2 linked regions of the Larkinella insperata genome follow. The protein of the gene in region 1 interacts with the protein of each later gene in a pairwise test. Links are inferred from orthologs where the notes say so. Each region holds a gene or a part of one and is shown on either strand. Other genes may lie near its edges.

Region 1 (17,382 bases):
CGCATTTACCACGGCCCGGTCGCTGTACATCGCCGATCCGGTCAACGGTTTGGCCAAACTCCAGTCCATCCCGCTGCCCGAAGGGGCTGATCCGGGCACGCTGATGGCCCCGCGCCGGGATCAGAACCGCAACCTGATTCTGCTGATGCTCAACCGCAACGGCAGTGTTTATGGATATGACCGCCAACAGAAACGGTTTGTTACGGCTTTTTCCGTCAATAATCCGGCGGGAGAAAGCGTGCCGGCTTTTCACGCGCCCGTCCGAAATCAGGCGCTCTCGGTGGTGTCGGTGCAGAAAGATGGGCATTTGTTTTACTGGAACGAAAACGGCGGTCAGATCAGCGGTTTTCCCGTTGACCTGAAGTCGGAAATGATCGGGCCGGCCTGGCTGGAAACCGGAAATCCGCCTACCATTACCACCCTGACCCGGCAGGGCGAATTGATTCACGTCGGGGCCGACGGGCAGATTTCTGAACGCAACCAGTTGTACCGCCCCATTCGTCGGGGGTCGTTCCGGATGTTACCGGACGTAAATCAAAACGGCTATGTTCTGCTGCGGACGACCGACACCGAAGCGGCTGTTCTGGACCGCAATGGCAAACAGCTTTTCGAGGTTCGGGGGCTACGGCCGGGCCAAACAACCTTGCGCTACCACGTTTTAGGGTCGGGCATCAACCTGATTAGTGTTAAATCCGGTAATTTTACAACCTTGTATGATCTGGCGGGCCGCCCCATTGGTGACCGTCCCATCCCGGGTGCCTTCCCCGTTGAGCTGCAATTTTCGCCAACCCGGAATAAACTATTTGTGTACAGTACCGACAACAAAGCCGTTCAGATCTGGTCGGTGAAGTTGCGCTAACGAGAATCCAATCCTATGAAACCTGGCGTTGTCGTCCGCTATATCGTCTTACTGCTTTCCATCCTGATTTACATTGGCAGTTGTTCGTCTGATGTACTGAATACCGCCCAGCGGGAACGGATCATTCCGGATGACTACCGGTTCGGCGACCTCTACCGGCTGGCGAATCTGCCGCAGTTTAAAGCCCGGCAAGTTCCCTGCCCCCCCGCTCATCCGGCCGACGGCCCGCGCAAACCCATTCACTTCTACATCATCGGCGATAGCTTCTCGGAACCGCCACGCGTGACCCTGGCGGATTTACCCGTCCAACACTTTCACCGGACGAAATGGGCGTCTCCCCGGCGCGTTCAACTCGATACGACCAAAACCAATGTGCTGGTGATTGAAACCGTTGAGCGCCACTTCCGCGACCAGTTCGGTAAATACATCACCGAATTGCAGGTCGTTTCGGATACAACCCGGCCGGAGCCCAAGCCGGAACGGCACTGGAACTGGCTGGCGCTGACAAAGGAACTGGAAACGTTATTTTCCCGGGATGCCGTTGAAGGCCGGCTGGAAACGATTCTGTTTTTTACCGACTGGGCGCTCTGGTTTAAGGAACTGAAAGCCTGGCTGACGCTGGCCTGGTTTGACCGGGTCAACACCAAAACCTCCCTCTCACCCGACGGAAAGCACCTGCTGTACTACATGGATACGGACACCTCCGGCAAAAATTCTTCGTTTACGCCCCTGCCCGACTCCCTGCTCAACCGCTACATCGACACCATCAACGTGGTGGCCGACCGGTATCAAAAACTCGGATTTGACCAGGTGTACCTTTCCATCATTCCGAATAAAACCAGCATCAACGCTCCGGACACGGGGCCGCTGCCGTACAATCACCTGATCGAGCGCGTTCAGCAAAGCCCCCGGTTGTTGATTCCGGCCATCGATATTTACACGCCGTACCGAGCCAGCCGCGTTCCCTTGTATGAAATCAGCGATGCCCACTGGAACTGCGCCGGACGGGCCATCTGGATGCGGGAAGTAACGACGAAGCTGCATTCGCTGCCCCTGAAAACAAAAAAGCTTACCACCCGTGAGTGATAAGCTTTGTAGGATGTAGCGGGCTCGAACCGCTGACCTCCGCCCTGTCAAGACGGCGCTCTGAACCAACTGAGCTAACATCCTGTCGTGTTTCGGGTCACAAAATTAGGAGATTTCTTCAGTTTCCAAATGCACCCGGTAAACTTTTTGTGAAGGAATTCGCCATAAGAGCAGCAGACCCACCACAAACAGGGCCAGTAACGCCAGAACGCTGTTGCGCATACTCCCCGTAACCTGCTCAATCAGACCGTATATGAGCGTTCCGATAACGATGGAAAGCTTTTCGGTAACGTCATAAAAACTAAAGTAAGAAGCTGTTTCCTGCGTATCTCCCGGAATCAGTTTTGAGTAGGTAGCCCGCGAAAGGGCCTGAATGCCGCCCATCACCAGACCCACCAGCACCGCCAGCGCGTAAAACTGGTTCTCGGTCATCACGTAATACGCGCCCACGCAAATGCCAATCCAGAGTGTTACTGCCATCATCAGGGCGTAAATATTACCAAACCGTCCGGACAAACGGGCAAACAGAATGGCCCCCGGAATGGCAATCAACTGGATGAGCAGGATGGTAATGATCAAACTTTGAGCGGGCAGTTTCAACTCGTCGCTGCCGAAAATAGTGGCAATGTACATCACCGTCTGAACGGCCATGTTGTAGACGAAAAACGCCAGCAGAAACTTCTTCAGCAGGGCTTGCTTCTTCACCTGGGCATACACCTTCTTCAACTCCCTAAACCCGTTGAAAATCCAGTTGCCGGAGGTAGCAGTATTGCTGCGCCGTTCCGAGTCGGGCAAATACCGGAACGAAAGCTGGGAGAAACCCAGCCACCAAATGCCCACGGTCAGAAAGGAAATGCGGGAAGCCATCGCGCCCGACATGCCGCCGTACCACTGCGGAAACAGGATCATGGTCAGGTTGAAAACCATCAGCACCACACTGCCGATGTAGCCCATTGTAAAGCCCCGCGCACTCACCCGGTCGATCTGGTCTTCGGTGGCAATTTCGGGCAGGTAGGAGTTGTAAAAAACAATGCTGCCGCCCCAGCCGACCAGACTTAGAATAAAACAAAAAACGGCAAAGGTGGTCGTTTCCTGCGTGAAAAAGTAGAGCAGTGAGCAACTGACCGAGCCCAGGATGCAGAAGAACTGCATGAAAGATTTTTTGCGACCGCTGTAGTCGGCCAGCGCCGACGAAAACGGGCTCAGCAGCGCAATAAGCAGAAAAGACACCGAGACCGAGTAAGAAAAAAGCACGGAGTTTTTGACCGGAAAACCCAGGAAGTCAATTACGTTGCCGCCCGCTTCGTTCAGGGCCGTGGCGCTGAAGTAAACCGGAAAAATGCTGGAAACAATCACCAGCGAGTGCACGGAATTGGCCCAGTCGTATAAACACCAGGCGTTAATAACACGGGGGTTGTTTTTCATGGAGGGTAAAGACCGTCTTGGCAGAAAACCGTCCGAATCTTACTGCTTTTTGTAATACCGGACGTAATCAATGGTAAAGGTAAACGGAAATTTTGAGTAATCGACTGCGCCCCCGCTGGTGCCGCCCAGGGCCAGATTCAGCAGCAGGAAATGCGGTTTGGTGAACGGCATCCATTCACCCGCGGGCATGTCGCTGGCCCGGTAAATGGCGTAGTTGATATCATCGATAAAAATCCGGATTTCCTCTTTATCCCATTCGAGAATGTACGTGTGAAAGGCGTCCGACAGGTCCGGTATGGGGGGTGACACGCTGATCTTTGCGGCATCTTTGCCATTGGCGTCGGCTTTGTGCAAACTGCCAAAAACGTACTGCGGAGCATAGCCCAGCCACTCCATGATGTCGATTTCACCGCTGGCCGGCCAGCCTACTTCGTACCGGTTGGTGCCCAGGGTCCAGATGGCGGGCCAAGCGCCTTTGCCCGTCGGGAGTTTGGCCCGAACTTCAACTTTACCGTACAGAAAATCGGCTTTTCCGAGGGTGACCAGACAGGCCGAACTTACCGGGTGGGTTTCGGTGCTATCGTTTAAGGCCGTGATAATCAAATTTCCATTTTCAACCCGGCTGTTTTTCAGGCGTTTTGGCTGGTAATATTGCAGTTCCTGATTCCGGATATAGCCTTCCTGGTAGGTCCAGCGCGTTGAGTCGGGCAACCCGGTATAGTTAAATTCGTCGGCCCACACCAGTTGATAGGTCGGTTCGGGCGGGGGCTCCGGTTTGCGTTTGCAGGAAACAAAGACGACACCAAACAGACCGGCAACGATCAGGAAATACTTCATACGTTTATCACTTCAGGAGTTCGAGCAACAGTTCGGGTTCGTCGGTCGTGATAAAATTCACGTACTGATCCAGAAACCATTGCATACTGATTCGATCATTGACCGTCCAGACGGTAACGGCCAGGTGCTGGTCCCGGGCTTCCCGGATCCAGCCCGGTCTCAGCGTCAAGACGGCGTAATTATAGGACAGGCCCGAAAAGCCATCGGTGACCAACTGCCCGGGCGTCTGATCACCGTTCAGGTACGAAACCCGGGCCGACGCATCCAGCGCCAGGATGTGTTTGCACACCTCGTAATCAAAGCTGCAGTAATCAACCAGCCCCTCCGCCTTCAGCGCTTTCACCAGTTCAACGGCTTTGCGGGCGGTAGCCAGAGAACGCTCCTTGCTCACGCGGGAGCCTTTTATTTCGAGCATCAACCGGGTTTTAGCCTGCTTGATCCCTTCGGTCAGGTACGTCCGCAGGGTGGGCAGGGCTTCGCCGTTGCTCAATTTCAGGGTCGCAAGCTGGGCCGCGGGCGTGGTTTCGATGGAAATCCCGTTGATTGAATTGTCGTGATGAATAAACAGAACCGAGTCGGCCGACATCTGTACGTCAAACTCGCTGCCGGAGCACCCCAGTTGGATGGCCCGCCGGAGCGAAGCCAGCGAGTTTTCGGGGACCCCCGCGGTTTTCCAGGCTCCGCGGTGGGCAATTACGCGGGTTACGTAGTCGGGGGTAGAAACGGGATCTTTTCGACAACTGCTTGCGGTAATCAGAACCAAGAAAAACAAATACGTCCACCAATTGCTCATACGTGCGCCGACTTTCCTGTTGAAAGCCATTGAGTTTCCAAGATACTAACGTTTCCGTACGCTTAATCGATGAACGAAAATAAATACAAAGCTAAACTTCTATCCGGAAAACTCGGTTAAACAGGGAATCCTTCCGCTCACCTGGCATCATTACCGCATGAATCGACTAGCCCAAGAAAGTAGCCCCTATCTGCTGCAACACGCCCACAACCCGGTTGACTGGTACCCGTGGGGGCCGGAAGCCCTGCAGAAAGCTCAGCAGGAAAATAAACCGATTCTGGTCAGCATCGGTTACTCAGCCTGCCACTGGTGCCACGTTATGGAACGTGAATCCTTTGAAAACGGGCAGATTGCGCAGGTCATGAACCAGCATTTTGTCTGCATCAAAGTGGACCGCGAAGAACGGCCGGACGTGGATGCTATCTACATGGATGCCGTCCAGGCAATGGGTGTGCAGGGCGGCTGGCCGCTGAATGTTTTCCTGATGCCCGACGCCAAACCGTTTTACGGTCTCACGTATCTGCCCCCCCGGCAGTGGGTTAACCTGCTGACGAGCGTGCGTTCGGCGTTCAACGAGCATCCGGACCAGCTGGCCGAATCGGCGGAAGGGTTTGCGCGGCACCTGAACATGAGCGTCTCCGAGCAGTACTACCTGACCGATACCGCGCCCCAATTTAGCCGGGACCTGCTCGATGCAATGTACCAGAAACTCGAAACCTCCTTTGATTCGGTGAAGGGCGGCCCCCGCAAAGCGCCCAAGTTTCCGATGCCGAGCATTTACGGTTTTTTGCTGCGGTATTATCACGTGACAAAAAACAACGCGGCCCTGGATCACATTCGCCGGACGCTCGACTTCATGGCCCTGGGCGGTATCTACGACCAGATCGGGGGCGGCTTTGCGCGGTACTCCGTCGATGACCAGTGGTTTGCGCCCCATTTTGAAAAAATGCTGTACGACAACGGCCAGTTGCTCACGCTCTATTCGGAAACGTACAGTTTAACCCAAAGCCCGCTGTACGAAAAAACCGTTTTCCAAACGATTAACTTTCTAAAACGCGAACTGACCAGTCCGGAAGGCGGTTTCTATTCGGCGCTGGATGCCGACAGCGAGGGCGTGGAAGGCAAGTTTTACACCTGGACAACGCCCGAACTCCAGCAGGCGCTGGGCGACGACTTCAACTGGTTCAGCGAATTGTACCACATTGCTCCCGAGGGCAACTGGGAAGAACACGAGGGTGTTGGACGCAATATTCTGCACCGGGTGGTTTCAGACGCCGATTTTGCCCGGATGCAGGGCCTTACGCTGGCCGAACTGTCGGAAAAACTAACTACCACCCACCAGAAATTGATGGCGATCCGCGAAACCCGGATCCGGCCCGGCCTGGACGATAAAATTCTGTGTTCCTGGAATGGCCTCATGCTGAAGGGACTGGTGACGGCCTACCGGGTTTTCGGCGAAGCGTCCTTTCTGGAACTGGCCGAGCAGAATGCCCGCTTCATTCGGGAAAAACTTACCCAGCCCGAAACCGGCCAGCTCTGGCATAGTTACAAAACCGGGGTCAACGGCGCACCGGGCGTGGCTTCCATCACGGCTTATCTGGAGGATTACGCTGCGGTGATCGACGGGTACCTGGCGCTTTATCAGGCCACGTTCAAAGAAGCCTACCTGCGCGAAGCCGACCGTCTCACCCGGTATACACTCGATCATTTCTGGGATGAAGAGGATCACCTGTTCTTTTTCACCGACCAGACCGGAGAGTCCCTGATTGCCCGCAAAAAAGAGGTGTTTGACAATGTGATTCCGGCTTCCAACTCGATGATGGCCCATAACCTCTATACGCTCAGCCTGTTGTTGGAACAACCCGTTGAGGGCGCACCGGCTTATACCGATCTGCTGGAATCGATGATGGGCCGGGTGCAATCCCTGCTTCAGCAAAACGCCGAGTACCTGACCCATTGGGCCGCCCTGTATGCGATGCGGGTTCAGCCGACCGCCGAGATTGCGGTGGTTGGGCCGGACGTTCAGCAATTCCGGCGGGAGATCGACCAACGGTTTTACCCGAATAAAGTGCTGGCCGGTACCGAAACGGAAAGCGCGCTGCCTCTGCTGGAAAATCGGACTCCGATCAACGGCCAGACGGCGGTTTACGTCTGCTATAACCGGGCCTGCCAGTTACCCGTCACCAGCGTGGAAGCAGCTTTTAATTTGCTGGAAAAATAAAGAAGGAGACTTACTGGATCGTTTTCACGACGAGAAACTGCATTTTGGGACTGGAGGAGGTCGCTTCCCGGCTGAAGGTAATTTTGCCTTCGACAACCTGCATCAGTTTCGCCCGAACCTGGGCCCGGCCCAGGGCGCTCATGACGATCCCAATAACCAGATAGATTCCGACAAGCATCAAACGGTGGCCCAAAATTCTTCTCATAACTTCACAGGTAGGTAATGTTGGGACAAAAGTAGAGCATCCCCGTGACTTTATGGTACGTAGTTTCCCCTGTTTTGCCGGGGAAAAAGTACGTAATTCGAGCGTCAGGAGATCCGTCCGGGATTTTCGTTCACAAACGCCGACCAGGCCCCTTTTTTCGTTTTTTTACCAGTTGATTTTTTACCCGGCAGGGCGTCTTTGTGGAAGTAATGACAAATGGCGATCGCCAGCGCGTCGGTGGCATCAAAAAACTCGGGGTCCAGTTCAACCCGCAGCAAATGGCCCACCATGTGCGAAACCTGCTCCTTGGCGGCATTCCCGTTGCCCGTCACCGACTGCTTGACCCGGCGGGGAGCGTACTCAACAATCGGAATTCCGCGCGACAGCGCAGCCGCCATTACCACGCCCTGCGCCCGGCCCAATTTGAGCATAGCCTGCACGTTTTTGCCGAAAAACGGGTCCTCAATCGCCATCTCGTCGGGCAGGTATTCTTCAATGAGCTGAATCATCCGCTCAAAGAGTTTCTTTAATTTCAGTTCGTGGGTGCTATATTTGCTCAGGTGAATGACACCGTATTGCAACATATCCATCTGGGCTTTCCGAATTCCGATGACCCCATAGCCCGCAATCTGAGTGCCGGGATCGACGCCCAGAATAATCTTTTCGTACAGTTCATGTTCGGGAGCGGGAGTTGAAACGGGCATGGAATTTTGTACGGTGTTTTAGCAGTGATGATATGCAAAGTAACGGTTTCGTCCCGCAAAGAACGTATTCCAGGACCAAAAAAATCGCGTTTTGGTCAAAAATCGGTATCCTTCTCCTGATTGTCAGCTATATTTTTTTAACCGTTAACCGTCAGCAACACGATTTCCAATCGGCCTGGCGGTATTGGCAAAATGCCAACTGGCTTAGCTTCTCCGCCTTTCTCCTCCTGCTGCTCACGCCCGTCAACTGGTTACTGGAAGCCCTGAAGTGGCAGATTCTGGTCCGCCGGGTCGAACCCATTTCGCTGGGGGAAGCCACGCAGGGCGTTCTGGCGGGGTTAGCGATGGGGTTTGCCCTGCCCGCTCAGTTGGGCGACACGGCCGGGCGGCTGCTGTCGCTGCGCTCCGACCAACGCTGGGAAGGCATCGGGGCCGCGCTGGTTTCAGGTGGGATGCAGTTTTTCGCGGCCTTATTTTTCGGCACCGTCGCCCTGTTTGTTCGGTTGCAGACCGGGGCAACGGAGCTGCCAATGGCCCAGTGGATCTTGTTCTGGCTCCTGCTGCTGACGCTTGCGCTGGGTTTGCTGGCGGGCTGGTTTCGACACCGGCTGGCCCACCTCCCGTTCCGCTGGATGCAGCGCTGGGAAAAATACTGGGCCGTCGCTGCCCACTACACCACCCCCGAACTCTGGCTGGCCTTCGGGGTGGCAGCACTGCGTTACCTGACCTTTTCGCTGCAATTCTACCTGGCCATGAATTTATTCGGTATTGACCTGCCCATCCGGGAAACCACCACGGGCATCGGACTCGTTTACCTGGGCAAAACAATTATTCCGGCTTTCAACCTGCTGAGTGATCTGGGCGTCCGGGAAGCAACGTCGATGTGGGTTTTCGGCCAGTGGCAGGTGCCCGCAACCCAGATTCTGTCGGCGACCCTCACCCTGTGGCTGATCAACATCCTGGCTCCGGTGCTGGTCGGGTTGTTCTGGGTCTGGAAATTAAAACTGACAAACCGTCACTAGTTCATGATTTACGTCCTGATCGGTATATCCATTCTCTACGCGTTGTTTACCTTGATTCTGGCCGTCACCTGGTGGCGAATGCCCGTTTTTAGGGCTTCGTCGGCTCCTCCCCCGGGCAATTTGCCCAGGATCAGCGTCATTATTCCGGTTCGGAATGAAGCGTTTACGCTGCCGCTGTTGCTGGCGGACTTAAAAGCCCAGACGTATGCGCCCGATCTTTTTGAAGTCATCGTGGCCGATGATTCTTCCACCGACAACACCCTGCAAATCGCGCAGGAACTGGCCAGGGCCGTTCCCTACGCCCTGCGCCCGCTGCCCCTCGCCAACGAACCGACGACCTCTCCCAAGAAGCGGGCTATCCGTCAGAGCATCACCCAGGCCACCGGCGACCTGATTGTCACCACCGACGGCGACTGCCGCGTGGGGCCGCGGTGGCTGGAAAGCATTGCGGTTTTTTACCAGCAAACCGGCGCCCGGCTGATCAGCGGTCCCATCAGTTTTAACTCCGACCACACGGTTTTCGGCAACCTGCAAACCGTGGAAAGCAGCAGTTTGATCGGCGCGGGAGCCTGCACCATGTACCTGGGTTCACCAACCATGTGCAACGGCGCTAACCTGACCTACGAAAAACGGGTTTTTGAAGCCGTAAGCGGTTTTGACGGCATCGACCACGTAGCTTCCGGCGACGATGAGCTGCTCATGCACAAAATCGCGAGCCGCTATCCTGGCGGGGTTAAGTTTCTGAAAAGCCCGGACGCCATTGTCCATACGGCTCCGCAGCCGGGCCTGCGCGCCTTTTACCACCAGCGGAAACGCTGGGCCAGCAAATGGCGGGCTTACCAGAGCATCTTGCCGTCGCTGCTGGCGGTTTTCATCTTTGCCAGCAACCTGGCCGTTCCGCTGGCCGTGATCGGGTACTGGTGCTTCGGGGTTTCCGGTTACCAACTTATCGGCCTGACTGCCTTGAAAGCTGTGCCGGAGTGGCTATTTTTGGGCTCCGTGCTGACGTTTCTGAAAAAGAAGCGCGTCCTGATCTGGATTCCGGTTACTCAACTGGTCTATCCGCTGTACGTTGTTTTTTTTGGATTAGCCGCCCAGCAAAAAGGGTTTCGGTGGAAGGGCCGGGACCTGCAGTAACGGCCTTAAATCGTCTGAGAACCAACCTATGTTTCTGCATAAAACGAATTTCCTGCTCCGGGCCCTGTTTCCCCGCTACACCTGGCGCGTTCCGACGCGGGAAAAAGTCATTTACCTGACCTTCGACGACGGACCGATTCCGGAAGTGACCGAATTTGTGCTGGAAACCCTGGGACAGCACCGGGCCCAAGCCACCTTTTTCTGCATTGGCGACAACATCCGGAAACATCCCGGCATCTACCAGCTGGTCCAGAACGGGGGGCACTCGATTGGCAACCACACGTTCAACCACCTCAACGGCTGGAAAACCGACGATCAGCCGTATCTGGAAAATTTTCGTCAGTGTCAGCAGCAACTGGGCGTGACCACCCGGCTGTTTCGTCCGCCCTACGGTCGGGCCCGGCGCAGTCAGGCTGCCGAGATCCTGAAAACGCACGATGTGATTATGTGGGATGTGCTGACGGGCGACTTTTCCCAGTCCCTGACGCCGGACGTGGTTTTGGCGAAAACGCTGAAATACACCGAGCCGGGGTCAATCCTGCTGTTTCACGACAGCCTCAAAGCCTGGCCCCGCATGAGTTATGCCCTGCCGCGCGTTCTGGATCACTTTTCCGAACAGGGCTACCGCTTTGAGCGCCTGCCCCAAACAACTCCGGGTTCGTGAGCATAGACGCCAGCATACTGATTGCCGCCCGCAACGAAGAAACCACGATTTTGCACTGCCTGCAGGCCGTCGAACGGCTTCGCTATCCGCCAGACCGCTTCGAAGTGCTAATCGGCAACGACCAGTCGGAAGACCAAACCGGCGCGCTCGTCACTAATTTTATACGGGATAAACCCCATTTTCGTTTGGTTTCGATTACCGAACGGGTGGGGCAGCAGGCCGGGAAAGCCAACGTGCTGGCCCAGTTGGCTCACCACGCCCGGGGAGCGGTTTTGCTGTTTACCGACGCCGACTGCGAGGTGCCGCCCGACTGGATTCAGGGCATGCTAAGACCCTTTCGGGATGAAAAAACCGGCATTCTGACGGGTTGTACGCAGATTTTGGGTCGCAACGGATTTGAAAAGCTGCAGGCCGTCGACTGGTTTTACGGGCAGTACCTGATCAAGCAACTCACCGATCTGGGCATTCCGGTTACGGCAATGGGCAACAACATGGCCGTTCGGCGGACGGCTTACGATGCGGTGGGCGGCTACGAAAGTTTGCCGTTTTCAATTGTTGAAGACTATCAACTCTTTACCGAGGTTGTCGGGCAACGGTTTTTTTTCGCCCAGCGGTTTGATCGGGAGGTTTTGGCCACAACCCGTCCGTTACCAACTGTTCAAAGCTGGTTGCACCAGCGCAAACGCTGGATGATGGGCGCATTGCAGTTACCGGCCTACTTTATCGTTCTGTTTTGTCTTCAATTGCTTTTTTACCCGTTTCTACTCTTTCTGGCCTTTTGGCTTCCCGGTACGGCCTTAATCCTCTGGGGTGTTAAATTTGGGGTTCAATCGGCGCAATTGCTCTGGATTCTGAATCGATTTCGCCGGTGGGATTTGTTACCGTATCTGATCGGCTATGAGTTTTACCTGCACATTGGGTATTTCGTATCGCTGGTTTATTATTTGTTACCAACTCAAGTGGTCTGGAAAGGCCGAACCTACTCATGATTGACACCCACGCCCATATTTACGACCTCCAGTTCGAAGACAAGGACGCCATGCTGACGGCGGCCGCAGAACAGAAGGTGTCTCAAATCTGGATGCCCAACTGCGCCCGGGAAACCATCGACGCCATGATGGACCTGGCCGTTACCTACCCCGACCGGTGTTTGCCGATGATGGGCCTGCACCCCACCTACGTTTGCGAAACCGTGGAGGACGAACTGGCCGCGGTCGAGAGCTGGCTAAACCGGTACCCGTTTATTGCGATTGGGGAAATCGGACTGGATTTTTACTGGGACCTGACCCACGTTGACCGGCAGTTCGAAGCCTTTACGATTCAGCTTCAGTGGGCCTCGCAGCGGAATCTGCCGGTTTCCATCCACAGCCGCTCCGGGGCCAACGGCGGCCGGAATGCCTTTGCCGAATCTGCTGACCTGATCGAAAAGCTGGCCCTGCCGAACTTGAAGGGCATCTTTCACTGCTTTATCGGCACTGTCGACGAAGCCCGGCGCGCCATTGACCTGGGCTTTAAACTGGGGATTGGCGGGGTTTCGACCTTTAAAAACGGTGGACTGGACAAGGTCATACCGCACCTTGATCTGGAACACCTGGTGCTCGAAACCGATGCCCCGTATCTGGCACCGGTTCCCTACCGCGGCAAACGCAACGAACCGGCTTACCTGAAACTGATTGCCCAGCGGGTTGCCGATTTAAAGCAACTGCCGTTGGAACAGGTAGCCGAGCAGACAACCCGAAACGCCCAACAGTTACTCCAACGCTAAGCATGTACCGCACCATCCACATCAACCCGGCTTTGCCCGGCCAATCGCGCACCTCGGTGCTGGTTATCTACACCGGAGGAACGCTCGGCATGGTCTACGACCGGCAGCATGACCAGCTCGTTCCCTTTGATTTTGAGCAGGTTCTGGACCGCGTTCCCGAAATCCGGCGGCTGGATTTTGAATTGACGGTCATCGTTCTGGACGACCTGATCGACTCGTCGAACATGCACCCGTCGAACTGGATCAACCTGGCCCGCATCATCCGCGACAATTACGATGCGTACGACAGTTTTGTCATTCTGCACGGAACCGACACCATGGCCTACACGGCTTCGGCGCTGAGTTATTTGCTGGAAGGGCTGGCCAAAACCGTCATTCTAACGGGCGCACAATTGCCCATCGGGGTGGCCCGTTCGGATGCGCGCGAGAATTTCATCACGGCCCTGGAAATTGCGGCTGCTCAGGAAAACGGACGGGCGAAGGTGCCGGAAGTGTGCATCTATTTTAATTCGATGCTGCTGCGGGGCAACCGGGCCAAGAAAAAAGAAAGCGTCCATTTCAACGCTTTTCATTCCGAAAACTACCCGCACCTGGCAATGGCCGGGGTCAGCATTGAATATAACCTGCCGTTTATCCGGCCCCATGTGGTGGGCTCTACGCTGACGGTTTACGAAGAAATGGATACGAACGTGGTCGTTCTGCCGCTGTTTCCCGGCATCAATGAGCAGATCATAAACTCCATTCTAACCATACCGGACCTTGAGGGGCTGGTGCTGGAAAGCTACGGCGCCGGTAACGCCCCAACGGAAAGCTGGTTTCTGAATGCGCTGGAAAACGCCATTGCCCGCGGGCTTGTGATTTTCAATGTGTCGCAGTGTGACGGAGGCCGGGTGACGCAGGGGCGTTACCAGACCAGCAAACAACTGGATGCCATTGGCGTGCTGAGTGGCAGCGACTGCACGGTGGAGGCTGCCATTACGAAGCTGATGTTTCTGCTGGCGAACGAACCCGACCGCGAAACGCTGAAAAGGCGACTGGTTACCCCGCTTTCCGGCGAGATGAGCGCGTAAAAGCTCCTGATGGCCCGGCGGCAATGTCAAAAAGGCGCTTGTTATTGTCAGGAATAACCAACATATTTGCATCCCGTTTCAACCCAGAGAGGTGTCCGAGTGGTTGAAGGAGCACGCCTGGAAAGTGTGTATACGTCTAAAGCGTATCGAGGGTTCGAATCCCTTCCTCTCTGCAGACCATTAAAATAACCCGCTCAATTTGAGCGGGTTATTTCTTTTTATAAATCTACGAATCAAGCCTGACCCGTCCAACTAAAATCCAGTGCAAGTTGGTCCTTTTGCGGGTTCGTGCCTGGAAAAAGTGTATTCCAAACAATGCCGCATGCGGTTTGTGCGTTGGTTTTCTTCCGGCACTCTCTTTCAGAAAGGTCTGCGCATCCGACCGAGGCCGTGGTTACGACTTTACTTAGCTTTGCATGAAACCTATCCTAGCCGTTTGTATCGGGCTTGCCGGTCCCGGGATTTTTGCCCTGACTGCCGTCTTGCCGGACGTTGTTCCGAACAGCCATCCTCCACGGGCTGATGCCCGTACCGCCCGCTATCCGGATGGGCAACTAGCGGTCCATCTCTTGGATGACCAGCGGGGCGCATTGGCTGGAAAAGAACAGCTCAGACCCGTTGACGCGGCCCCTCCTAAGAAGAACAAGACGCCGGAACCGCCCACTGCCGCTGAGCTACCAAGGGTTGACTTTGAAGGAACTCCCCTCACGAGTTCCGCCCCCATTCAGCTCGGAAAAAGCCAGGCAAACGCCCGCTTGGCCCGTCCGGTCAACAATTACGACTTCGCCGAGCAGAAGGCCAAATGGACGGTCAACCTCAACCGGTTCCCCCCTTTTGAAAGCAACAGCCGGTTTCCGTTCATCTACGACGGTCCCTTATTTCTGCCGAAAAGTTCGTTTGATATCCTAAGCCGGGGGGCAACGCACGTTTACCCGCTGGGCCGCATCCGGGAACGGCACCCGAGTTATTTCACCGCTCAGAACCTGCCTCGCCAGAAACGGGCGGTGATGATCGGCGATTTTACCCTCTACAAGATTGCAGGCATCCAGGCGGACCGCTTGGCCGCAAAGGTGGGCGAATCCGACCCGCGCGTCATCCGGCTCCGGCAACTGAATGCTGGCCCGAAGGTCGACGGAGTCGTCAAGCACCGCATGGTGATTCATCCGGAGACGATCGATTATTTAGCTTGGTACCTATGGGATGAAATCAAGGGACAGACCGGACAAGGAGTTGGCGTTGACCTGGTTAGCATCGATGTCGAAACGGATCAGTACCCCGCAGTTGAGAATGCCAGCAACCCAAATGTTCATAATCAACGAATTGCGGATCAGTACCAGATGCTGGGCCTGCTGTACCGCGCCGTGGGCAAACTGGCGGCAGCAGAAGGCAAGCCCATCCGGATCATGGCCTACTCCGATGGTCTGATTGAGGGCGGGGGCAAGCTCTGGAACAAGGAGGACCGGGCCTTTTTTGCCAACTACCTGACCGGCCCGGAGTCGTCAAAACCGTTTTCTTCTAGTACCCATCCCTACATCCTGGCCCTCAAAGAGTTGGGCGGCTTTGTGGGCAATGGCAACTATTCTCGCTGCACGTGGGGTCACGAAAGCTGGTACGACAAGGATGCGGCAGGCAACTACATCATCGTCAACGGCGTTCGTCAGACCCGCACGACGGACCACACGGCCCAACTCTACGGCCAGCCGGTGAAATTGAAAGGCATCGACTCCCGGGTGAACAACCAGAAGGAAGCCGACGTGGCCATGCTGTTTCCGACCTATACGCTGTCGGCCATTCAGTCGTATGGGTTTGCCCTCAACGACGGCCAGCCGCGCCGACGCTACAGCCAGAAAGCCGGGGTTTTCAAAAACACGGAAATGGCCGAGTACCTGCGGCACGATACCGAGACATTAGGTTTTGCGCCGGGCAACGAACTGGGCGACCGGCCGTTAAACCCGCAGTTGATTGAAGGGGTCACAATGAGCCGGTCGGCCTTCGGGGCCTTGTGGCTGTGGAGTGCCGAGGGCCCGTATGAATTTGGCAAAAAGCAGGAAGGCGGCATTTCGGCCAAAGGACCCATAGAGTTTATGCTGAAGGGTCGGCACCGCTCCCAGAACCTGCTGGTGCCGTTTTTTGCCAAGCACAGTGACTACTGGATGGGCTTCCCGTTCAAAAACTTTCTGGATGAGTTTAACGGCGATCCCAACCGGGCCAACGCCGGGTACGCCCAGAAATACCCGCCCATCTGGACGCTTTCGGCCGGCCGCGACCTGCTGATTTTTGCCCAGTATTTTGCCCAGGACGTTGATGAAAACCGGGAGTTGAAGGTAACGCACGGAAAGCTGCCGGGCTGGAGTTATACGCTGCCGATGAAGGGTCGGGAAGCCGCGTTCGAAGCCGTTGTCCTGCCGGAAGCGGTCAGGGATTGTGATCCGAAGGATCTGCGGTTTGAGTACACCGACTTGATGGGAACCCGGCGAATTGTGTCGGGTGACTGGCACTATCCGGCCAACTAGTGGTCGCCAAAACTTGCACCGCCGGGTCCACTGACCCGGCGGTGATTTTTTACATGCAATGTTGGATCACGAAAATTCCAGGCGGACGGGCAAAAAATCCCACCCGGAGTGACTCGATTTCCAAATCTTACCCGCCAGCGTTTTACCATCCAGACGTGGATTATTCAGCCGACTGCCGCTCCAACGAAGGCAGGTAATAAATTCTATTTCCTGGTGAATTAACTGACAATTCAAAGCAGGCCAATTCTGGTGATCTTTCATCAAGAGACACCACTACTTGCCGAAAAATAAAACAATTTTGAAGTAAAAAATATAAAAAGTAAATTAAAACTTCAAAAATTCCTATCCCATATGCAATACAAAGAACTTATTTACGACAATTACCGCAACTCCTTTAAAGGGGATATTGGTGATAAATCCCTGCACTTCGGGGCTTCTAAAGTGCGTCCAGTGCTGGAGAAATGGGTGAAGGGTATTGACCGAAACATGCCAGCCGTTGACCTGGGTTGCGGTGCAGGCGAGTTGTTGCTGGCCCTGGAAACGTTAGGGTTCACCAACTTATCCGGTTGCGATGTCAGCGCCGAGCAGGTAGCTATCGCCAACCGACACTTCCCCTCCGTAGTCGAAGCGGATTTGTTTGTTTTTTTAAACGCGCAACGCGATGGTTCTTTGGGATTGATCACCATATTTGATGTCATCGAACACTTAACCCGCCAGCAGGTTTTTGACCTGATGACGCTGGCCAACCGCAAGCTTGCCCCCGGAGGAACTTTTATTGCTCACCTACCTAACGGCTTATCGCCATTTGTGGGCCATGTGTATTGGGGTGACATAACCCATGAATGGTGCCTAACCCCCCAATCGGCACAAACGCTCTGCAAATTGCATAACTTTACTGATTTTGAAGCCGCCGAACATCTCGGAACCAGTTCTACCCTGAGCGGGAAGCTGAGAAATCTGGCGTGGATGGGGGTACGAAAAATGCTGCAAACTGTCAACCAAATCGAGACCGGCCGACCGGGAGGACATATATGGACCCGCAATTTTGCCTTCAGGGGCATAAAGCCCGCGCTATCATAAA
Region 2 (13,518 bases), 1.4 Mb from region 1 along the record:
CTGGTGATTCTTTTGTTCTTCGGTGCAAAACGAATTCCAGAACTGATGAAAGGACTGGGTAAAGGTATCCGCGAATTCAAAGACGCAACCAAAGACGTTCGCGAGAACATTGAAGAAGGACTTCGCGATACGAACACAAAATAAGAACTAATAGGAGTGCAAAGGAGTGGACAATAGCTAGTTGTCACGACCTTCTAGTCTATTATTCTCTCATTTGGTTATTCAGTATTTATGGACAACAGCTCGGCCTGCAGGGTCGTTCTGTTGTCTCTTTTTTTCTGCCAGCTGTACCTGATTATGCCCGTAAAACCGTACGAATCCCTTTCCGAAATTCAGCGCGATCTGGCCGCCGGATCGATTACCTGCCGCCAATTAGTTGAACAATACCTCCAACGGATTGACGAACACCGTCATTTGAACGCTTTCGTAGCCGTGTACGCCGATGAAGCCCGCCAGCGTGCCGACGAGGTAGATGCCAAACTGCAAGCCGGAACCGCCGGACGACTGGCCGGCATGGTGCTCGGAATCAAGGACGTACTTTGTTACAACGGACACGGTGTACAGGCCGGGAGTCGGATTCTGGACGGATTTAAGGCGCAATTTACCGCCACCGCCGTACAGCGGGTGATCGACGAGGATGTTATCATTATTGGGCGGCAGAACTGCGACGAATTTGCGATGGGCTCCTCCAACGAAAACTCGGCATTTGGGCCGGTTCGGAATGCAACGGACACCAGCCGGGTGCCGGGCGGGTCGTCGGGTGGTTCGGCAGTGGCGGTTCAGGCCGGTTTGTGCCTGGCGTCGCTGGGGTCAGATACGGGCGGGTCGGTGCGCCAGCCTTCGGCTTTCTGCGGCACGGTGGGCCTAAAACCAACTTACTCCCGGGTTTCGCGCTGGGGACTGATCGCTTACGCGTCGTCCTTCGATTGCATCGGCCCGATCACCCACACCGTCGAAGATGCGGCTTTGCTGCTCGAAATCATTGCCGGACCTGACGAGTTTGACAGCACCGTCAGCCAGAAACCAACCCCTCCATACAGCCAGGAACTAAGTCTGAACCGTAAACTACGGATTGGTTACCTGCGCGACGGCGTAGAAAGTGAAGGGGTGGATCCGGTAATCCGGCAGAAAACGCAGGAAATGCTTGCCTACCTGCGCGAACAGGGACATACCGTTGAGCCGGTGGATTTTCCGTTGTTAAAACACATTCTGCCCACGTATTACATTCTCACGACCGCCGAAGCCAGCTCCAATCTTTCGCGGTTCGACGGCGTTCGGTACGGTTTTCGCAGCCCCGAGGCCACCGATCTGGAGTCGCTTTACAAAAAATCCCGTACCGACGGCTTCGGCGATGAGGTGCGTCGTCGGATCATCCTGGGAACGTTTGCGCTCAGTTCCAGCTATTACGACGCTTATTATACCAAAGCGCAGCAGGTGCGCCGTCTGATCAAAGACGAAACCGACGCCCTGTTTGCCCAGTATGATCTGGTTGCGTCCCCCGTGACGCCCACTACGGCTTTCCGAATTGGGGAGAAAACCAGTGATCCGCTGCAGATGTACCTGGCTGATATCTTTACTGTTCAGGCGAATGTGGTGGGGTGTCCGGCCATTTCTATTCCAAACGGGACGGATGAAACCGGCCTGCCAATCGGATTTCAGTTAATGGCGGCTCCTTTTCAGGAAGCCAACCTGCTGGCCGCGGCCCAGGCGCTCACGCAACGGGTTGAAGCTGAGTAAGCGACTATTCTTTTTCAATTTCGTTCGGAAGGCTCCGCAATAAAGACACCGCAATTAGAGTTATTCTAATGGCTCACGGATAGAATTCGTTCTACAAACAGGGACGATTAGATAGTTTTGTTGTCATTTTTGCGATAAAGTTTGATGGCAACTGATTTTTGTCCTATTTTTAGCCGCCACACCGTCCATTCCTCTGAAAAGACTCAACTAAAATGTAACCCAAAAACCTGCTCATGTCGAACCTGAAGAAGACCCTTCACGGCCTCCGATTGGCTTGTACAATCTTTACCCTAATCAGTATTGGCCCCCGCAGTTGGGCCGCTTGTTTCCAGGCTGACACCAACGGTGTCAGCGCCGACACGCTCCAGGAAGCGATTGAAGTGCTCGACGTGCCGGAAGTTTTATCGGTCCCCGAAACTGTTTTACGCGCTCGGCTGGCCAAACTGGAACAGACCATCCCCCTGAACTATAACAAGACCGTTCACGGTTTTATCGATTATTTTACCTTCCGCAAACCTAGCTACACCAAAAAGGTGATGGAGCGGATTCCCATGTTTTTTCCGCTTTACGAGCGGGTACTGGCGCAGCACGAAATTCCCGAAGAGCTGAAATACCTGTCGATCGTCGAATCGTCGCTGGACCCCAAAGCCGTTTCGCGCGTCGGAGCGGGCGGGTTGTGGCAGTTCATGCCGTACACCGGTGAAGAATATCATCTGTATCAGGACGAGTACGTGGATGAGCGGATGGATCCCGTTAAATCGACGGATGCCGCCTGCCGGTATTTAAAACGACTTTACAATGTTTTTGGCGACTGGCACCTCGCTCTGGCCGCTTACAACAGCGGACCGGGAACGGTCAAACGGGCCATGCGCCGGTCTGGGGGGGATTCGTTCTGGACCATTTATGACTACCTGCCTAAAGAAACCCGGGCGTATGTGCCGCAGTTTATCGCATTGACGTACATGATGAATTTCGCCAACGACCACGGTATTTACGCCGAACAGCCAGAATATCCGATCCCCTGCGATACAATTCACGTCAACGGTTACCTGTCGATCGAGCGGTTCTGCCAGTACAGTGGGGTTCCGCTGAACGAGATTCAGAAAATGAATCCGTCGATCATGACCGGTGTCTTGTCGGATCAGACCCGCAATTTCGTACTTCGCGTACCCCGGGCGCATTTTGATCACTTTGCCGCTAACCGTCGCTCCATCCTCGATTCAGCCGGTCGGCTGCCTTCGGTAGCGACGAATATGCTGCTGGCGTCGACGGAAAGTATCAATTACGGATCCGAATCGGGGAAGAAACGTGATTATTTTCCATTCACGGACGCCAATGAAGAGCAGGCCCGCGAGTCGGAGCCGGTGGTAGCCGCCAACGCGATTGCCCCGCAGCAGGACGTCGAGGAGGTGGTGCGCCGGAGACCCAAAAAGTCCGTTCACGTAGTGAAGCGCGGTGATGGCTTGATAAGCATTGCCGATAAATACGGGGTTGAAGTGTATGACCTGAAAAAGTGGAACCGCCTGCGTTCCAATACGATTCAGCGCGGCCAGAAGCTGGTGATCCTGCGTGAACCGGCCATTCCCGAAACCTCCACCCGCATGGCAAGTTCGGGCAAAAGTCGCAGCAAAGCGGAAAGTGCGAAAAGCAGCAAAGCCTATAAACCGAAATACCACCGAGTACAGGAGGGCGATACCCTCTGGAATATTTCCCAGCGGTACAGTGATCTGACGGTTGAAGAACTCAAAAAAATCAACAAAATAAAAGGCAATTCGCTGAAACTTGGTCAACGTTTAATTGTAGGTTAAACCAAACTTTCAGCTTCAAAATAAAACCGTATTTCCGCAAAAGAAGTACGGTTTTTTCTTGCAAATGAATGGCTATTACAAGGGGAATTGTAGCGTGGGAGATACCGTATTTATCCCGAAATAAGCACCCGGAAGGCCTTATTAGTCAATCTTTATTTGTATATTTGTCTGTTTAAGACCCGTTTATAAATGGGTCGATAAAACCTTCTATGATTGCTTACATTACGGGTAAAGTTACCCATAAAGATCCAACGCTGACGATTCTGGAAGCGAACGGAATAGGGTACGAAATTCACGTTTCTCTCTATACTTCGACGGCCTTACCGAAGCTCGGCGAATCGTTTAAACTGCACACGTATCAGCACATTCGCGAAGACGCTAACATCCTGTACGGGTTCGGTAATCTCGACGAAAAAAGCCTCTTCATGGATTTGATCAGCGTGTCTGGTATTGGTCCCAATACGGCCCTCACCATGTTGTCAACGTTGTCGCCTACGGAACTCCGTCAGGCCATTCTAATGGAGAATATCAAAGCCATTCAGAGCATCAAAGGCATCGGCGGTAAAACGGCCCAGCGGGTTATCCTGGAGTTGCGCGACAAAATGAAGAAAGCGGGCATCATGGCACAGGCTGATGGGCCGACCTATCGGATGTCTGCTAATCCCGTCCGGGACGAAGCGCTGGCTGCCCTTGTGACCCTCGGCATTCCGAAGCCTGTTGCTGAAAAAAGTCTTGAAACTATTCTAAAAAGGGAGGGGGAAGATCTTAGCGTAGAGCAACTTATCCGGCTGGCCTTGAAGTAGTTGAAAATTAAAAGTTAAAAACTGAAAGTTAGAAAAAACGTGTCAACTCACATTTAACTTTTAACTCTTCACTTATAACTAAAATATTGGCAAGGTTTTCGCCGTTTGGTTGTATGTAAAAGAGTAAGTCTTTATAAGCAAACTACCTATTCACCGAATTTAACTATACGTGCCTCTCTTGGAATGTGTTGAGTACCAACAATGGACCCGGCTGTCGTCAGCAAAGGGCCGGTTTGGATCGTGCTTGGTTGGGCTGTGTGCGTTATTAGTGGGGCTGGCCTGGTTTAACCCGGTAACCGCCCAAAATCCCGCACGCCGACGTACCGTAACACCTGCCGATTCAATTGCCCGCGCTCGCCAGGACAGCATTCGGGCTACTCGAGCAGCCGAACGCCGGCCCATTATTCGCTGGCGGGATCGGTACGTGAGTCCGTTTTCGGTTACTCTGCCCAGATCACCCTTCCTGATGCGTGATCCCCGGGCGGTTACCACGAACGTCCAGCTGGATAGCGTCGGTCAGATTTCGGTTCTGGAGCGGATCGGTACTCCGCGGGATGCTACCCGTCCGAGCGCAGCAACCGCCACGCAGCCTGCCGCCACCACCGGCACCATTGGAGCGCCGACCATTCCGACGACGCCAACCCGTCCGGCGGGAGGATTGCCTTACCGACCGGCCGAAGTGATGTCGTTCCAAGACTATAACCGGTTACAGAACCAACGTGTTCAAAAAAGTTTGTGGCGCGAATACAGCGCGCGCGCGGAAGGGCAGAGTGCTGTCAGCGGGCGGGGCCTGTTGCCCAAACTGGAATTACCCCCGGTATTTGATCGCTTATTCGGTGGTAACCTCGTCGATTTTAAGCCCAACGGCTTTGTCATGCTGGATTTTGGGTACCTCTATCAGTTCATCGACAATCCCATTATTCCGGTCTTGCAGCGCCGAAACGGGAATTTTATTTTTAACGAGCAGATCAATATCAACTTCAACGGGAAAATTGGAGAACGGCTGGGCGTTACGGCCAACTACGATACCAAATCCAGTTTCAATTTCGAGAACGTCCTGAAACTGAATTACCGTCCGCCAATTCCGACGCTGCCCAATGCCAGTAATTTGCCCAACGGATTACCCAATGCTGACGGTCTGACAAATGGCCTCACCAACGGCCTGCCCAATGCGGGTAGCATGGTGCCGTCGGCCATTCCGCAGTTTCAGCCGCAAGATCCCAGCATCATTCAGGGACTGGAAGCCGGTAACATCAGCTGGCCCCTCAGCAGCCAGTTGATTCCGGGCGTACAGAACCTGTTCGGGGTAAAAACCCAGCTTCGCTTCGGTAAACTCTATGCAACCCTGGTGGCCTCGCAGCAGCGTTCGAAGCAGGAGGAAATCGTCATCAAAGGCGGCTCCATGCAGCGGCCCTACGAAATCCGGGTGGATACGTACGACGAAAACCGTCACTTTTTCCTCTCGAACTTCTTCCGGGATAATTACGAACGGTCCTTAAAAAGCCTGCCCCAGATTGTATCCGGTGTTACCATTACGCGTTTAGAGGTATACGTAACTAACCGGACCAACACCACCACGACCCTGCGGAATATCCTCGGTTTTGCGGATCTGGCTGAGGCTCAGCCCTACAACCGGAACAATCCGAATCTGCAACCCATCAGTTCCAACCCGGCGGCTCCCGCCGATAACACCACCGGCAACGGGTTGTACAACCGGGTGAAAGCCAACCCCGGTCTGCGGCAGGTAGACCAGGCGGCTTCGATCCTGGACGGAACGTTCAGCTTTGCGAAGGGTGTGGATTACGAACTGCTGCGGGGCGCCAAACGACTGACCGAAACCGAATACCGATTCCAGCCGGAACTGGGCTACATCTCGCTGGTGACGCCCCTGCGCAACGACGAAGTGCTGGCCGTGGCGTATGAATACACCTACCAGGGCAGGAAATACAAAGTGGGCGAACTGACGGAAGATTACCAGAACCGTCAGGATGACGAAGTGGTCATTCTGAAGCTGTTGAAGTCATCGACGATCCGCAACAACACGCAACTGCCGATGTGGAACCTGATGATGAAAAACATCTATGCGCTCAACACGACCCAGGTTAGCAAGCAGAATTTCCAGTTACGAATAGTTTACAAAGATGACCTGACCGGGATTGACAACCCGAACCTTCAGGAAAGTAACCTGGCCGGTATCCCGCTGGTGCAGGTCTTTAATATGGACCAGCTCAACGCCCAGCTTGACCGGCAACCCGACGGTAATTTCGACTTTGTAGAGGGTGTTACGGTCGATAGCCGGTATGGGCGCGTGATTTTCCCGGTTCTGGAACCGTTTGGTTCGTACTTATCCAGGAGATTAGGCGCCGGCGCTGATGCCGACGTTTACCGCTCCAAGTACGTCTACAACGAACTCTACCGCACAACGCTGGTGGATGCGCAGCAGGTAGCGAGTAAAAACAAATTCTTTCTGCGGGGAAGTTTCCAATCCTCCACGGGCGGTGACGTAACGTTGCCCTACGGCGTTGACGAAAATTCGGTTCAGGTCACCGCGGGCGGGGTTCCGCTGACACCGGGCGTCGACTTTGTGGTGGAATCCCAGATTGGCCGGGTACGTTTTCTGAACGAAGGACTGATGAACTCTGGCCAGGAAATTCGGGTGCGGTACGAACGGCCTGATCTGTTCCAGAACCAGATTCGACGGCTCATCGGTACGCGTCTGGACTACAAACTCAGTCCGGATGTAAGTCTGGGGATGACGGCCATGAACATGAAAGAAACCCCCGCCGGTTTCCTGACGCGCGTGGCCATCGGTAACGAACCGGTGAACAACACCATTCTGGGTTTTGATGCCACCATTCGCAAAGACTCCCGATTTTTGACCCGACTGCTCGACGGCCTGCCGCTCATCCAAACCAAAGAACTCTCAAACATTGCCTTCCAGGGCGAGGTGGCGCAACTGTTCCCCGGGGTGGCTCCGCGGGTCAACAACAACGCCTTCATTGACGATTTTGAAGCCGCCCGGACACTCTACGACCTGACCCGCCAACCAACCCGCTGGCGGCTGGGTTCGACACCCACCACGCCCGAACGCGCTTTTCCGCAGGGAACGCTGGCCGACCCACTGGCTTTTGCCTACAACCGCGCCCGGATTTCGGTCTATACCGTTGACAACACGTTTGCCGCGGCCAACACGATTCCGAATAATCGCGTACCGACCACCAACCTGGGCGAAAGGGATTTACAGAATTACTACGAACAGTTTTTTCAATCCAATGAACTGTTTAAAGGACGTTCGCTGCGGCTGGTCAACCTGCCCGAAAACATCCTGGATGTGGCTTACTTCCCCAGAGAACGCGGGATGTACAACTTCAACCCGAACCTGGACGCCGACGGTCGCTTAGCGGGCGATCCGAAGAAAAACTTTGGGGCGGTAATGCGGGCCATTACGTCCGATGCCGACTTTGACAACGCCAACATCGAGAACATCGACTTCTGGTTGATGGACCCCTTCCTGGGAATGTCGGGCGATACCAATGCCGTAATTCACGACGGATTTGAAAACCGGCCCAACCGCACCGGTGGTAAGCTGATTTTTAACTTGGGGGATGTCTCGGAGGACGTTATCAAAGATGGTCGTTTCGGTTTCGAAAACGGTTTGGCCGTTCCGAACGCCCTTTCACCCGACTCAACGGACTGGGGCCGGGTGACGCGCTCCCAGTTTGTGACCCAGGCGTTTGACAACGTTACCCGTACGCAGCAGGATGTCGGTCTCGACGGTTTGAGCAACCGGGATGAGAACACGTATTTCAGCAGTTACATCAATCAGGTGGCACCCCGTCTGAATGAGCGGGCCCGCGAACGGCTGCTGAGTGACCCCGCCAACGACGACTTTATGTTCTATTACGGACAGCGGGCCGATTCCGTGAAGTACATCGTCAGCCGGTACAAGCAGTACATGGGGATGGAAAACAACTCCCCCGAACTGGAAGACCGCAACCAGGTGATAACGCCGGCGTCAACCACCCTGCCCGACATCGAAGACCTGAACACGGACAATACCATCAACGACAACGAAGCTTACTACGAATACGAAATTGATCTGAAACCGGGTCAGTTGCAGGTTGGGCGTGGCTACATTGTCGACAAAGTTGAGGTCCAGAAAAATGGGAAAACGGTAACCTGGTACTTGTTCCGGATTCCCGTTCGTGAGAACGCGAAGAAGGTAGGGAACATCAACGGCTTTAAGTCCATCCGGTTTATGCGGATGTACCTGACCGAATTTGAGCAGCCGGTGGTGCTGCGGTTTGCCCAGTTGCAGATGACTTCCAACCAATACCGGAAGTACACCGGTGATCTGTCGGCGCAGGGGTTGCAGGAAGTGCCTGAACCGTACGATGCCCAGTTTAAGGTAGCCGCCGTGAACGTGGAGGAAAACAGCGCGCCCGGCCAGAACAAATACATATACCGGGTACCGCCGGGCTTCCAGCGTGACCGCGATTTCACGCAAATCAACCAGGTTGAACTGAACGAGCAGTCGATGAGCCTGAGCGTGACCAATCTGCGCGACGGCGATTCGCGGGCGGCTTTCAAAAACAACAGCCAGGATCTGCTGTTCCGCGAACGGTTGAAGATGTTTATTCACATGCACAGCGACGAGAGCGATATTAACGGTCAGGTGTCGGCTTTTGTGCGGCTGGGTACGGACTTCAAGGAAAACTACTACGAAATCGAAATTCCGAATCTGGTAGCAACGCCGGAAGGCAGCCAGCCGGATGACGTGGTCTGGCCAGTCAACAATGAACTGGACATCGCGCTGAGTGAACTGGTCAACCTGAAGGCGGAACGCAACCGGCAGTATTCCCGAACCTATGCGCAGCCGTTTTCCATGAATAGTCTCGATGGCAGGCACAAATTGACGGTGGTCGGAAGCCCGGATTTGAGTGCCGTGCAGATCATTATGATCGGGATGCGGAATCCCAAATCGGCGGACGAGCGGACGAGGGGCTTTACCATCTGGGTGAACGAACTCCGGGCCAACGGGTTCGACCAGACCGCCGGGCGGGCGGCTGTTGGGGTGCTCAACGCCAAACTGGCGGATGTGGCCACCGTGACGGCTTCGGGTAAAATCACCACCTTTGGTTTTGGCGGGGTGCAGCAGCGCATCGCCGAGCGATCACGCGAAACGTCAACCGAATACGGGATTCAATCGCAGATTGCGGTGGATAAACTGCTGCCCGAAAAGTGGGGCCTGCGGATTCCATTGTACGTTAATTACGATCAGCGGCTGGTTCAGCCGCATTTCAATCCGCTCGACCCGGATACACCGCTGGAAACGACTTTGGCAACCTTCGACAACCAGGAGGAACGGGATCGGTACCGGAGGCTGGTGGAAGACCGTTCCATCCGAAAGGGATTCAACCTGTCGAACTTCCGGAAGGTAAAAACCAACCCGAACGCCAAAAACCATTTCTACGATTTTGAAAACTTCTCGTTTACGTACGCTTTCAACGAAGCGACCCGGACCAACATCCTGACCGAGCAGTTTATTCAAAAGCAAACCCGGGGCGGGATTGCCTACGTCTACAGCGCCCAGCCGAAACCGTTTGAGCCCTTTAAACAATTCCAGGCCCTGGAACGGCCTTACCTGCGCTGGCTGCGCGACTTTAACCTGACTCTACTGCCTACCCAGGTGGCCATTCGGGGCGAGGTAGACCGGAGTTTTATCAAAACGCAGCTCCGTAATTCCGAGCTGACGACCGCCGGGATGGTGCCGCAGTTTGAAAAGTATTTCTGGTTTAACCGGTACTACGATTTGCAGTGGAACCTGACCCGTAACCTGGTGCTGACCTACAACGCCCGCACCAACGCCATCATCGATGAACCGGCCGGCGACTTGAACACGCAGGCCAAAGTTGATTCGGTTTGGGCGAACGCCAGACGGTTTGGCCGGACGAAAAACTACGAACAGAACATCCGGACTACTTACCGAATGCCGTTGGACAAACTGCCACTGCTCGACTGGATTGCCGCTGACCTCACCTACAATATGGGGTACCTGTTCCAGGCCAATTCCTTCGGCATCACCGACACGCTGGGCGTTCCGTTTGGAAACACCATCCGCAACAACCGCGAGTGGGGTGTGCAGGGGCGCGTGGACTTTATCCGGCTGTACAATAAAATCAAGGCCCTTCGGTTTGCCAACACGCCGAACGTGCCGCGCAAAAACTTCACCCGCAACCCCGGTGACGTCGAAGATATTCAACGGACGGAGAGCCGCGTGCTGAAGAGTTTCGTCCGGACTCTGCTAACCGTGCGGGGCATTAACTTCAACTATACCGTTCAGGAATCCACGTTCCTGCCGGGCTTCATGCCTACGCCGAGGTTCTTCGGTATTTCGCGCGAAAATGCGCCGGGGCTGGGGTTTGTGCTCGGTAGTCAGGACCGGAACATTCACCACCGCGCGGCCGAACGGGGATGGTTGTCAAAAAGTGTGGTTCAGAACCAGCCGTTTACCCAATCGATTGCCAAGAAGTTTGACGCCCGCACGACGCTGGAACCCTTTAAAGATTTCCGGATCACGGTGGAAGCCCGGCTGACCCGTCAGGATAGCTATCAGGAGTTTTATCGCCCGGATTCAACCGGCCTCTTCCGGAGCCAGAGTCCGCTGCGAAACGGGCAGTTCAGCATGTCGTTCCTGTCGTTCAAGACGGCCTTCACCAAGCTGAATCGCGACAATTCTTCGCCCATTTTTGACCGGTTTGCCGAGTATCGCAAGATTATCCTGAACCGGTTGATGGGAATCAATCCGGGCGTGGGAGGTGGTGGAGAATACAACCTGACGTCGCAGGACGTTCTGATTCCGGCCTTCTTCGCGGCTTACAGCGGAAAAGACCCGAATACCGTCAAGATCAATCCGTTCCTGCGCTTCCCGCTGCCCAACTGGCGGGTCGATTACAACGGTCTGGCCCAACTGAAACCGTTCCGTAAACTGTTCAGCGCTTTCACACTTTCGCACAGTTACAACTCAACCTACAGCGTCGGTAACTTTATCTCGTCGCTGGATTACGAAGCGCTGTACGTCAATCTGGCGGTGATGGGCTATAATCTCGGAACGCGCTACAATGCCGATAAACAGTTCATCCCGATTTTTGTCATGAGTACCATTACCATGACCGAACGGTTTGCGCCGTTGATCGGGGCGACGTTCCGGACGCAGAGCAAAATCAGCGGGGGGCTGGAATACAACCAGGACCGCAGCGTGGCCCTGAACCTGTCCAACGCGCAGGTGGCCGAGCTGACCAACAAAGACATTACGTTCCGGTTTGGTTTTACGAAGTCGAATTTCCGGATTCCGTTCAAAATCAACGGAGCGTATCGCCGGTTGAAAAACGATCTGACGTTTAACTGCAACCTGACGTTCCGCGATACCCGCACGGTTCAGCGGAAGTTCGATGATTCAAATACGCAGGTGAACGACAATGGGGTTGGCGAGCAGATTATTACGGCGGGTAACGTTAACTTCCAGTTGCGGCCGCAGGTCAGCTACGTGGTCAATCGCCGGTTGAACGTGCAGGTGTACTTTGACCGGACCTTCAATGATCCGCTGGTGTCGAACTCCTTCCGGCGGGCTACCACGGCGGGCGGGGTGCAGGTCCGGTTCAACCTAGCCGAGTAGCCATACTTTTACCAATTTCAACAGGGAAATACCCGAACGCAGAATCATTCTGACCGTTTTTCCAGTTATTCATTAAAATCCCATTAAAACGCTTGTGAGCTGGGAGCAAAAATGCATATGGAAATTCGCCGGACGGGTATTTCATTTCTGTTGATTTATGGTTTACTGAATTCACCCGTTTGGGCACAGGGAAAAGTAGTTCAGTTCGTAAAAAGAATTTTGAACGACACTTCATCGGCGGCCACCTCCAAATTACTGGTATTTCCAACGGCCGGTTTTGCGCCCGAAACCAGTGTTGAAGTAGGGATTCGGGCATTTTCTCTGTTTTACGCCAAAAAAGACACGGTTGTTAACCGGCTGAGCGAAATTGTTCTCTACTCCTTCGTCACGTTTCGGGGGCAGTTTGGCGCGGTGCTGGAGAATGCCGCCTACACAAACAAAAACCGGTACTTCTTTCTGGGTCGGGCGCGGTTTCAGCAGTTCCCGCTGTTGTATTACGGGATTGGTCCCAACACGTCCTCGCGCAATCCGGCACTGGTCAACTCCAGCTACGTTCAGATCCGCCAGCGCATACTTCGACAGGTCAAAAACAACTGGTACGCGGGCATTGAAGCCGATTTCCAGAACATCAGCCGGGTTTCGTTCGAAGTTGAAAACCAACCCAGTGTTGATTTACCGCCCGGCGCGGACGGCTCCAACACCGTAGGACTTGGCGCGGCCCTGGTGTACGACGATCGTAAAAATGTCCTGAATGTGCGAAAAGGAAATTTTCTGGAAACCGGTATTCTGTGGTATCGTCCCGGTTTTGGCAGCGATTTCCGGTACCGGAGTTTGATTCTGGACGCCCGGGCCTATCGTCCGCTGGGTCGTTCCAACCGGGTGCTGGCGTTGCAGATTGCCGGAACATTTATGAACGGGATCATCCCCTTCAACAACCTGGGCCTGATCGGGGGCGAATCGCTGATGCGCGGGTATTACCTGGGCCGGTACCGCGACCAGAACGTGCTGGCGGGTCAGGCCGAACTACGCTGGTTGCCCTTCGGCTTCAGCAAACGGTGGGGCGGAACGCTGTTTGCCGGATTGGGAACGGTGGCGCCAACGGTTCAAACTTTCCGGATTGATCAGGTTCGCTGGGCGGCCGGGGGGGGCATACGGTTTCTGTTCTTCCAGAAAAAAGACGTTTTCCTGCGGGCCGATCTGGGCCTGACCCGCGAAGGCACCGGTTTCTACGTATCGCTGGGGGAAGCGTTTTAAAGCACATTTCTTCCAATCCCGTACAGAACTACGATGCCGAAGATCAGCCAACTGGCGGTTTTTCCGTACAGCCGTTGGTGCAGTCCCGGCCGTTTGGGACCAAGCGGGGTGTATTCCAGCAAAAAACCGAGAAGCAAATAGGGCAACGACAGCACCAGCAGCGGGTTGTAGCTAAACGCCTGCCCAACGCGGCCGTGTAGCAACTGATGCAAACACCGTTGCGAACCACAGCCTGGGCATT

What was found.
Region 2: the proteins of ruvC (region 1) and ruvA interact in binary tests that used the Escherichia coli proteins (3 or more experiments, as listed by UniProt). The link is inferred for Larkinella insperata from one-to-one orthologs.

The regions. Positions count from the first base shown.
Region 1 is NZ_CP110973.1:5,506,207-5,523,588, forward strand. What follows is about bases 6,331-9,088. They hold ruvC (crossover junction endodeoxyribonuclease RuvC), read right to left. Parts: upstream 8,131-9,088; coding sequence 7,531-8,130; downstream 6,331-7,530. Other genes in these bases: OQ371_RS22205 (thioredoxin domain-containing protein), read left to right, coding at 6,331-7,221; OQ371_RS22210 (hypothetical protein), read right to left, coding at 7,232-7,426; OQ371_RS22220 (lysylphosphatidylglycerol synthase transmembrane domain-containing protein), read left to right, coding at 8,163-9,088. Also shown: OQ371_RS22175 (hypothetical protein), read left to right, coding at 1-859; OQ371_RS22180 (hypothetical protein), read left to right, coding at 875-1,945; OQ371_RS22190 (MFS transporter), read right to left, coding at 2,051-3,370; OQ371_RS22195 (glycoside hydrolase family 16 protein), read right to left, coding at 3,410-4,207; OQ371_RS22200 (glycerophosphodiester phosphodiesterase), read right to left, coding at 4,215-5,000; more of OQ371_RS22205, read left to right, coding at 5,158-6,330; more of OQ371_RS22220, read left to right, coding at 9,089-9,152; OQ371_RS22225 (glycosyltransferase), read left to right, coding at 9,156-10,289; OQ371_RS22230 (polysaccharide deacetylase family protein), read left to right, coding at 10,318-10,953; OQ371_RS22235 (glycosyltransferase), read left to right, coding at 10,950-11,942; OQ371_RS22240 (TatD family hydrolase), read left to right, coding at 11,939-12,718; OQ371_RS22245 (asparaginase), read left to right, coding at 12,721-13,788; OQ371_RS22255 (hypothetical protein), read left to right, coding at 14,205-16,301; OQ371_RS22260 (class I SAM-dependent methyltransferase), read left to right, coding at 16,653-17,381.
Region 2 is NZ_CP110973.1:4,124,971-4,138,488, forward strand. What follows is about bases 2,638-5,551. They hold ruvA (Holliday junction branch migration protein RuvA), read left to right. Parts: upstream 2,638-3,754; coding sequence 3,755-4,348; downstream 4,349-5,551. Other genes in these bases: OQ371_RS16615 (lytic transglycosylase domain-containing protein), read left to right, coding at 2,638-3,545; sov (T9SS outer membrane translocon Sov/SprA), read left to right, coding at 4,518-5,551. Outside these bases: OQ371_RS16605 (Sec-independent protein translocase subunit TatA/TatB), read left to right, coding at 1-144; Asp-tRNA(Asn)/Glu-tRNA(Gln) amidotransferase subunit GatA, read left to right, coding at 298-1,737; more of OQ371_RS16615, read left to right, coding at 1,971-2,637; more of sov, read left to right, coding at 5,552-12,023; OQ371_RS16630 (BamA/TamA family outer membrane protein), read left to right, coding at 12,243-13,277; OQ371_RS16635 (DUF2752 domain-containing protein), read right to left, coding at 13,274-13,518. UniProt on the Escherichia coli protein: The RuvA-RuvB-RuvC complex processes Holliday junction (HJ) DNA during genetic recombination and DNA repair.